One region of the Neobacillus phoenicis genome, then DNA from elsewhere that is predicted to be linked to it. Evidence: riboswitches for the same ligand, from Rfam matches in the RefSeq annotation. Region 1 holds a riboswitch; the other holds the start of a gene.
What was found. Region 1 has a riboswitch for cobalamin ahead of AA0X95_RS18845 (DUF4430 domain-containing protein). Riboswitches for the same ligand answer to the same signal wherever they lie in the genome.

Region 1 (5,394 bases):
GAAGCATTTTACAGTTGATGTAATGCCTGAAACGGTGAAAGCGACGAGCTTACATACAATAAAGCGTGGTTCAAAAGTAAATTTGGAGAGAGCGATGGCTGCAGGGGGAAGATTTGGAGGTCACTTTGTTTCTGGGCATATTGATGGAACTGGGGTCATTAAAAGGAAACAGGCGCTTGAGAATGCGGTTTATTATGAAATTGAAGCAGACCCAGACTTGCTGCGATATGTCATATTAAAGGGATCGGTTGCCGTAGATGGGACAAGTTTAACCGTCTTTGCAGTAACGGAGAACAGCTTTACTTTATCGTTAATACCTCATACATTAGCTGAAACAGTATTAGGATTAAAGGGCTCCGGGGACATAGTGAACCTCGAATGCGATATGATTGGAAAATATGTTGGGCATTTTTTAACAAACCTTTCAAATGATAATAAGCAAAAGAGCCAAAAAGGAATAACTGCTAATTTTTTAGAAGAAAATGGATTTTATTAAAATATTTTCGTTTGGAACGGCTATGGGTTAAGTGATAAAAAAGGAGTGGTTTGGCATGTTTAATACGATCGAGGAAGCTTTATCGGATCTGAAAGAGGGCAAGGTTATCATTGTTTGTGATGATGAGGATAGAGAAAATGAAGGGGACTTTATTGCCCTAGCTGAAAAAACTACCCCATCTGTTATTAATTTTATGGTCACTCACGGCAGAGGGCTGGTATGTGTACCGATAGAAGAAGAGTTAGCGCAAAAATTGGATTTAATACCCATGGTTTCTAAAAACACGGATCCTCACGGAACTGCCTTTACAGTCAGTATTGATCATAAGTTTTCAACGACAGGGATTTCTGCTTATGAAAGGTCAGCCACTGTCTTAAGCATGCTTGATCCTGAAGCAAAAGCAAGTGATTTTAAAAGACCTGGTCATATCTTCCCGTTAATCGCAAAAAAAGGTGGAGTCTTGCGACGGACAGGACACACTGAGGCAGCTGTAGATTTAGCTAGATTGTGCGGCTCTAAGCCTGCGGGGGTCATTTGTGAAATCATGAATGAAGATGGGACTATGGCACGTGTTCCTCAGCTTAGAAAAATAGCAGATGAGCTAAACTTAAAAATGATTACTATTAAAGACTTGATTGAATATCGAAACAAAAAGGATAACTTAGTCAAACGTGAGGTGGAAATCAATTTGCCTACAGAATTTGGCACCTTTAAAGCTGTAGGGTATTCCAATCTTGTTGATGATAAAGAACATGTTGCATTAGTGAAGGGGGAAATCGACCCTGATACACCTGTTCTTGTCAGAGTTCATTCAGAATGTTTAACAGGAGATGTTTTTGGTTCCTACCGCTGTGATTGCGGGCCACAGCTTCATGCAGCCTTAAGTCAAATCAATCAAGCGGGAAATGGCGTGCTTTTGTACATGCGCCAGGAAGGACGCGGAATCGGCCTGTTAAATAAAATGAGAGCGTATAAGCTGCAAGAAGAAGGCTATGATACCGTTGAAGCGAATGAAAAGCTTGGCTTTGGAGCTGATTTAAGGGAATACGGCATCGGGGCTCAAATCTTGAAGGACTTAGGCATTAAGAAAATGATGCTGTTAACGAACAATCCCCGTAAAATTAAAGGTTTGAAGGGCTACGACCTCGAAGTAATTGAGCGAGTGCCACTGCAGATGGAAATGAGAAAAGAAAACGCCAATTATTTACGAACAAAGCATGATAAATTAGGGCACATGTTTCATTATTAATATAGACTGTGTTAAAGAACATTGTTAATTTCTATACTCTGTTGATTGGAGTGGAAGGCGCAAAGACTCCTGCGGGAGTAGCGGTCTCGGGAGACCCCGCAGGAGGAACGACGAGGAGGCTCCCGGAACGCCCCGCGGAAAGCGAAGTGTGCCTGGAACGGAAATCAACAGACCACTTTAACAAAGCCTTAATATAAAGACAAAAATATAATTATTTGGAGGCATACACATGGGACACACATTTGAAGGAAATTTAGTAGGATCAGGATTAAAAGTTGGAATCGTGGTTGGACGATTTAATGAATTTATTACCAGCAAATTATTAGGCGGAGCACAAGATGCGCTAAAAAGACATGGTGTTGAAGAAGCAAACGTTGATATCGCTTGGGTGCCAGGTGCATTTGAAATCCCGTTAATTGCTCAAAAAATGGCGAATAGTAAAAAATATGATGCAGTAATCACGCTTGGTACCGTTATCCGTGGCTCAACGCCTCACTTTGATTATGTTTGTAATGAAGCAGCTAAAGGTGTTTCAGCGACTGCATTAACTACTGGCATTCCAGTTATTTTTGGGGTGTTAACAACAGACTCCATTGAACAAGCTATTGAGCGTGCGGGAACAAAAGCAGGCAATAAGGGCTGGGATGCTGCTGTCTCTGCCATCGAAATGGCTAATTTATGTAGAAATATTGAGCAATAAGAAAGCAGACATCTGATGAAGTTTGGGTTTGATATCGATGATACATTAATAAATCTAAGAGAGCATGCCTTTCATTTGTATAATAAAAAATTACAGAAGGCTGTTCCTATTGAAGCTTACCATAGCTTAACAACTCTTGAAATCCATGAGCCTTTCGGGTTAAGTGATCAAGAAGGGAGCAGGATGTGGCATGATTCCTTGGAGGAGATTTATTACACAGACTGTTCACCGTTTCCACATGCCGTTGAGGTTCTGAACGAGCTTAAACTTGAAGGACATGAGATTTATTATATTACCTCAAGACCAGTGGAGCATTGTGAACGTACGAGAAACTGGCTAGTAAAAGCTGGTTTTCCCGTCGATGAACATTCTTTTTATTGCGGGATGAAGGATTCAGAAAAGATTAACATCATTCAAGATTTAGGGTTAGATTATTATTTTGACGACAAACCCGCAGTATTGGGGACTCTTATGGAGTCAGGATCAAAAGTATTAATGAAAAACAGCTCTTACAACCTACACATTCAACTGCCAAGAATTCATTGTTGGTCAGAGCTGAAGAAAATTCTACTTGAAGATAAAAAATAGGAGAAGGCTATGTGTGCCTTCTCCTATTTTTTATGGAAAACGACTAATATTTTTACAATTGAATTCCAATTTTTAATTAATTCCTGCTAAAATTACAAATTGTAGTGTAAAATTACACAATAAATTTAAAGTTTAAATTTTTTATCAGCGAATTTTCTGGGTTTATCAGCGAATCTAGAAATTTATCAGCGAATTTTCAACTGTTATCAGCGGATTTAAGAATTTATCAGCGAATCAAAAAAAGCACCATTATAGATATTAAATATATACAAACCTGACTGTTTTTTACTATAATAGGGTTAACATAAAAAAATAGCTCGGTAAAACAGGTGCTAAGGTCTTTGATAGACTTTAAGCTTAATAGGGAAGTTGGTTTAAAGCCAACGCGGTCCCGCCACTGTAAATGGGAGCAACCTAAATTTGTCACTGTCGATAGATGGGAAGACTTAGGGAGCGATGATCATGAGCCAGGAAACCTGCCTGTTTTTGAACACAACAGCCTACGCGGATAGGAGAGTGTTAAGAATAGAAGCGGTTTCTCGTTTCCTCCTTAACGTACATAACACTCCTCCTCCTTTTAGGGGGATTTTTTTATGTCTATTTAACTAGGAAAGGAAGAGTTTCAAAATGATGAAGAAAAGTAATGTGTGGATGGTCATGCTGCTAATTTTTACTCTATTCACGAGCGGACTACAAGCTCCTGTTCTAGCAGCTGACCAAGGGAAACAAGTGTCCATTACAATTTTGGGTTTGGATGGAGCTGACCCAATCTTAGCAAAATCCTCTGTTCAAATCAGTGATACTGAAACCGCAACAGCAGCGTTAATAGCAGCTGTTGGTGAAAGCAATGTTGAATTTTCTGATACCTCCTATGGGAAAATGCTCACAGGAATTAATGGGGTAAAAGCAGAAGGGACAAATTATTGGGCATTTTTTATCAATGGTGTTGCTGCACAGGTTGGTTCTGACACCTATGTCGTCCAAAATGGTGACCAATTAACGTTCCGTTTGACAGATTGGACAAAAACCCCACAGAATACGGTTTCGCTCAAAGTGGTTAATAGTGATAAAAGTAACGTTACTGATCAATCAGGAATTGAAGTGATTGGAAGTCCAACTGCATTTCAACTATTACAAGTAATTCTTGGCCCTGATAAGGTTGGATACAGTGAAAGCCACTACGGAAAAATGATTACCTCTATTAATGATATACAAGCAGAAGGCACAAATTATTGGGCATTTTACGTAAACGATAAAATGGCTGAGGTTGGAGCGGACAGCTATCAGCTTCAATCAGGAAATCAAATTAGTTTTAAACTTGAATCTTGGGAAGATGGATCAGGTGATGCTAACACTGGAGGAGAAGCAAACCCAAATCCATCTGGTGGAACGGTTTCTGAAAAAACAATTCAAACTTCCGTTGATTCAGCCAGCAAATATGTGTTGCAGAATAATCTAGGCGAATGGGAAGTAATTGCCTTAAAACAAACAGGACAGACAATTCCTGCTACATACATTGCATCAGTAAAATCTCTAGTCAAGGAAAAACAAGGGAAGTTCAATAGAATCACCGATACAGAGCGGTATGTTCTTGGAATTCTTGCAGCAGGTGGAGATCCAACCAACGTAGAAGGATTCAATTTGGTGGAGGCAATTTACAATGGTAATGTGACAAAGCAAGGGTTAATTGGGGTGTCCTATGCACTTATTGCATTAGATAGCGCGGACTTTTCCATTCCTGAATCAGCACAATGGACGAGAGAAAAGTTAGTCAAGCATTTGTTAGATAGACAAAATCAAGATGGCGGCTGGGCATGGGATGAAAGTGCTACCAGCGATATTGATACAACTGCGATGATTTTAACAGCTCTTGCTCCATATAAAGAACAGCCTGAAGTGAAGGGCAAGGTCGATGCTGCCATCCAGTATTTATCAACACAATATCAAGCATCAAAAATAAATAATAGCTCAACAGCAGCCCAGACCATCATTGCCCTGTCAACTTTAGGGGTGGATGCGAAAACAGCTCCATTTACAGGTCTTGTTGAATATTTTCTATCCTTCCAAAATGCCGATGGCGGCTTTGATTGGCAGGGAGGAGACGTAAGTGATGCGTTTACCACTTCACAAGGAATCCAGGCGTTAGCTTCGTATCAGCTGTATACAACAGGAAAAGGCTCCTTATATCAGCTTCCATTAGTTGAACAAAAGCCTGAAACGGAGAAGCCTGAGACTCAAACACCTAGTGAAGAGACACCAGCACAGACAACTCCTAATCAAGATAATGGTAGTAATAGTGTGAAGGGACATACGTTGCCAAATACTGCATCAGATATGTATAACATGCTCGTGGTTGGTCTT
Region 2 (5,394 bases), 760 kb from region 1:
TCATTGCCGATGCACAAAGAAAGGCGATGAATACAGATTTCGCCTTTATGAATCCTGGAGGTATACGAGCTGACATTGATCCGGGTGATATTACTTGGGGTGAGGTATATACGGTACAGCCTTTTAATAATGAATTGGTTAAAATGACAATGACCGGGCAGCAAATTCGTGACTTGCTTAACCAGCAGTGGGGTACAAGAACTGCGATATTGCAAATTTCGGGTTTAACATATTCATGGGACCCTAATAAACCTGTTGGAAACAGGGTAGTTAGTGTTAAGCTTTCGGATGGTACAGAACTTAACACAGCTAAGTTGTATACGGTAACTGCAAACATCTTTTTATCTGGTGGTGGAGATGGTTTTACTGTATTCACTAAAGCCCAAAATAAAGAAGTGGGTCCTGTTGATCTAGATGCGCTAGTTAATTACATTACTGCACAGCCAAAATCGTTTTCCTATCCACTTCAAAATAGGATACAGAAGGTACAATAATACAATAAAGGATGGCTCTTCTGTTTAAGAGTCGTCCTTTTTCATTAGTTGAACTTTGATTTAAATAGAAAGAAGATTTAGAATAATCCATATAAACAATTTCGTTTTTTTATTTGGGAGGGAGAAATTTGGAGCAATTTATTTCGCCAAAGAAAATTTACCATGGGGCAGGGTCATTAACAAAATTAAAAGATATACTAAAGGATTTACAAGCTAAAAGAGTTTATTTATTATCTGACCCTATTGTAAAGGACTTAGGTGTGATTCAACCCATTCTGACCATCTTGGAAGAGCTAAATATTGAATTTCAATTAGATACTAATGTTGTGCCGGAGCCTCCAATAGTGGTGGGGAATCAAGTGGTAAGTGAAATTAGAAAATACAATCCTTGTTTAGTTATTGGTGTAGGCGGAGGGAGTGCGCTGGATTTAGCAAAGGCTGCTGCCGTCCTTGTAGAAAACGAAGGCTGTGTAGAGGACTATTTAAATTTAAGCGGAACGAAAAAGCTTTCAAAAAAGGGGCTACAAAAGGTTTTAATTCCGACGACATCTGGAACGGGTGCAGAGGTTACAGATATCGCTGTTTTTTCTTTAGAGGAAACCAAAGATGTTATCACTCACGAATATTTGTTGGCTGATTATGCAATTGTCGATGCATCGTTAACTTACACATTACCACCAAGAGTAACAGCTGCAAGCGGCATTGATGCCTTCACACACGCCTTAGAGGCTTATACTTCAAAAAACGCCACTCCACTAACCGATATTTTAGCACTAGAAGCAATGAGAAAGATAATTGATAGTATTCGTACGGCAGTAGAGAACGGTCAAGATAGGTTAGCAAGAGAACAAATGTCATTAGCCAGTTTATTGGCGGGATTAAGTTTTTTTAATGCAGGTGTGGCTGGGGTTCATGGTCTAGCTTACCCCCTTGGTGGCTTATATAAAATACCTCATGGGGAATCAAATGCTGTTTTATTACCTTACGTCTATGATTATATTTGGCCGGCTTGTTTGGAAAAAATCATGATTGTCGCTGACCTATTTTCGATAACGAGCAAGGGGAAAAGTGAAAAGGAAATCGCGCAGGAAGTGGTTCATTGCTTACTAGACTTAGTGCAAGATGTCGGTCTGCCTACAACACTAAGTGCGTATAACATCCAACGGAAGGATGTTAAACGGTTGGCTGAGAATGGGTTTAAACAGAAAAGGCTATTAAATAGGAGCCCAAAAGAGTTTACTATTGAAGCAATTGAGCAAATTTACGTCAAGGCTTATGAAGGAGTTATAACAAAAGATAACTAACTTATGGAGAAGGGGGAAGCCTTTATGTATAAAAAAGTCATTGAACCTCGTGTTTCTGAGACGGACGGGGTGGGTCATATCAATAATACAACCATACCAATTTGGTTTGAAGCAGCTAGAAACGAAATTTTCAAATTATTTACCCCTGACTCTTCCTTTGAAAATTGGAAAATGATTATTCTCAATATGAACGTGGATTATTTAAAACAAATATATTTTGGAAAGGATGTAGAAGTTTTTACATGGGTTAAAAGGATAGGAAATTCCAGTTTACAGCTTTATGAGGAAATCCATCAGGAAGGAAGAATTTGTGTAAAAGGAACAGCCACTTATGTAAACTTTAATCTCAAAACACAACAATCTGAAACAATACCTCAAGAGATTAGAAGAGAACTAGAACTGAACCTATATCAACGGAGTGAATGATATAGAAAAAGATGCTTGATATTTTATGGAATATATACTAGTATTTATTTTAACCGCTTTATACAAGATGTTGTTATGTTTTTGTTATTAAAAACCATATATTGTGTTTGCCTTGAGAAGAGATGCCGTTAGGCTTAATAGGGAATCTGGTGAAATACCAGAACTGCCCCCGCAACTGTAAATGCTGACGAAATGGGAAAACCACTGTATAAGAGAGTTTAATTGATTAGGCGCTTATACGGGAAGGGCTCATAGTAGGGAGAAGCATAAGTCAGGAGACCTGTCTTTCTTAAGATGTTTCAACTTCTTCGGGGATTGAGAAGATGAAACGGTGGCGACAGGAGACACCTGAAATTTTTTCGTCTTCCGTATTGTTATCGTTTCATCCGCTCAATTCACCTTGAGCGGATTTTTTTATTTTGGAGGAAAAACTATGACCATTATGGTACAAGAAGAGCTTGCTTCTGTTTTGGAAACTATTAATCAAGCTGAACAGAAATTTAACATTGATGCCTCTGATTTTAAAAAGCATATAAAACAGTTGGGAGGAACAGACTTAGACGTTAAAAAGCAAGCGCTATTTTATGCAGTTAACCAAATAGCATTAGATCAACCCGATTGGACATTCATGGCAGCTAGCTTGTATTTGGATGAATTATATTATGAAGCAGCAAAAAATCGGGGATATGAATCCACGAAAAAATATGGAGAATTTTATGAACTCATTAAGAAACTAACGGATATAGGAATTTATTCTAGTGACTTACTAACCCTATATAGTAAAGATGAAATACATAGTTTAGCAAAAGAGATCAGTCAAGATAAGGACCACTTGTTTAATTACATAGGATTATTCCTATTTGCAGATCGTTACCTTGCACGTGATTATGAACGGAACGTCTATGAACTTCCTCAAGAGCGTTTCATGATTATTGCTATGACGCTTATGCAGTACGAAAAGAACTCCATTCGCTTAAGTCTAGTAAAAGAGGCATATTGGGCTTTAAGCAACTTATATATGACAGTTGCAACTCCTACCTTAGCGAATACAGGAAAAAGCTTTGGTCAGCTCTCCTCATGTTTTATTGATACGGTTGATGATTCACTTGATAGCATTTATTTAAATAATTGGGATATTGCCAGGTTGAGTAAAGATGGTGGGGGAATTGGAATCTATTATGGTAAAGTTCGTGCTTTAGGTTCCGATATTAAGAAATTTAGAGGAAACTCTTCCGGTGTTGTCCCATGGATCAAGTTAGTAAACGATACAGCTGTTAGTGTTGATCAGTTAGGTCAGCGGCAGGGAGCCATTGCTGTATATTTGGATATTTTTCATAAAGATATTATGAATGGATTCCTTGACTTAAAAACAAATAATGGAGATGAGCGACGGAAAGCTCATGATATTTTTACCGGGGTTACTATTCCGGACTTATTTATGCAAAAACTTGAAGAAAAAAATGATATTGGTAAAAGTATTGGAGAATGGCATACGTTTTGTCCGCATCAGGTAAAACAGATCATGGGCTGGAAAGATGAAAATGGAAATCTTCTTGGATTGGAAGATTTTTATGATGAAAGTGATCATAAATATTTTTCCGAGAAATATGAGGAGGCGGTAAGTAACCCACTTCTTCCCCGTAAAACATATCGAGCTATGGATATTATGGCACGAATTATGGTTTCACAACTAGAAACAGGAACTCCGTACATGTTTTACCGTGACGAAGTGAACAGGAGAAATCCGAATAAACATCTTTTAGGTAAGGGGCGTACTTCTATCTATTGCAGTAACTTATGTACCGAAATTACGCAAAATATGTCACCTACAACGATTTTTAACGAATATCAGGACGAAGAGGGAAACATCGTAATGATACGTAAACCAGGTGATTTTGTTGTGTGTAATTTGTCTTCTATTAATCTAGCAAGAGCTATACCGGCGAACATCCTAGAAAGATTAATAAGTATACAAGTTAGAATGTTGGATAATGTCATTGACTTAAATACAATCTCAGTGGGACAGGCACAGATTACGAATAAAAAGTTTAGAGCCGTTGGCCTTGGAACGTTTGGTTGGCACCATCTTCTTGCACTAAAGGGAATTCAATGGGAATCCGATGCGGCCGTTCATTTTGCAGATGTATTATATGAAGACATTGCTTTTTACACCATTCGGTCTTCAATGGAATTAGCAAAAGAGAAAGGGTTGTATAGTCAGTTTAGCGGTTCTGAGTGGCAAACAGGTGACTATTTTACACGTAGAAATTACCAGACAGATAGGTGGAATGATTTAAAGAGGAAGGTAGCTATTCATGGTCTTCGAAATGGGTGGCTTATGGCTATTGCACCAAACTCTTCAACAGCAAAAATTGGTGGTTCAACAGATGGAATTGATCCTATCTATTCGGTGGAATACGCTGAAGAGAAGAAGAATTTTAAATTTAAAGTGACAGCACCTGACCTAAACCATCACACCTACAATTATTATCGTCGTGCAAGGCATGATATTGATCAAGTTTGGAGTATAAAACAGAACGCTGCTCGAGGACGTCATATTGATCAGGCAATTAGTTTTAACCTATATGTTCGACATGACATAAAAGCGAAAGATTTATTAAATCTTCATTTGGAATCTTGGAAGCAGGGGCTGAAGACAACTTATTATGTAAGAAGCACGACACAAGCTGAAATAGAAGAATGCGAGGCGTGCCATAGTTAATGGGAGGAGAACTTCATGGAAATTCATTCACCTTTATTAAAAATTAAACTACTAAATCCGAAGTTTCCGAATAAAACGACAGCAATAATTAATGGGCAGTCTTCAGGATTGCTTAACTGGAATGATATTGCGTACCCACAAATGTACGATTTGTATCAAACATTATTATCTAATTTTTGGAAAGCGCAAGAAATTAATATGCAAGATGATATTAAGCAATGGGACCAACTTAGTTTAACAGAGAAAGATGTTTTTCTGCGTATTAATACACAACTAGCCTCATTGGACAGCCTGCAAACACCAACGATGTGCCAAGTGATGGATTATGTGTCAGATTCAAGTATGAAAGCCATATTTGCGGTGATTGCACAGCAGGAGGCGGTTCATAATGAATCATATTCCTATATTCTAAGTTCTCTTGTACCTTTAAGTGAGCAAAATGACCGAT

Region 2: it holds a riboswitch for cobalamin, as region 1 does, so the genes downstream of both, AA0X95_RS15005 (ribonucleoside-diphosphate reductase subunit alpha) here and AA0X95_RS18845 (DUF4430 domain-containing protein) in region 1, are expected to answer to the same signal.

What each region holds. Positions count from the first base shown of each region.
Region 1 is NZ_CP154847.1:3,638,140-3,643,533, reverse strand. Features, by position in the region: gene ribE (riboflavin synthase) at 1-496, shown strand, start outside; gene AA0X95_RS18860 (bifunctional 3,4-dihydroxy-2-butanone-4-phosphate synthase/GTP cyclohydrolase II) at 552-1,745, shown strand; gene ribE (6,7-dimethyl-8-ribityllumazine synthase) at 1,975-2,445, shown strand; gene AA0X95_RS18850 (5' nucleotidase, NT5C type) at 2,461-3,033, shown strand; cobalamin riboswitch at 3,344-3,532, shown strand; gene AA0X95_RS18845 (DUF4430 domain-containing protein) at 3,661-5,394, shown strand, end outside.
Region 2 is NZ_CP154847.1:2,879,794-2,885,187, forward strand. Features, by position in the region: gene AA0X95_RS14990 (bifunctional metallophosphatase/5'-nucleotidase) at 1-494, shown strand, start outside; gene AA0X95_RS14995 (iron-containing alcohol dehydrogenase) at 623-1,798, shown strand; gene AA0X95_RS15000 (acyl-CoA thioesterase) at 1,823-2,224, shown strand; cobalamin riboswitch at 2,328-2,527, shown strand; gene AA0X95_RS15005 (ribonucleoside-diphosphate reductase subunit alpha) at 2,658-4,946, shown strand; gene AA0X95_RS15010 (ribonucleotide-diphosphate reductase subunit beta) at 4,962-5,394, shown strand, end outside.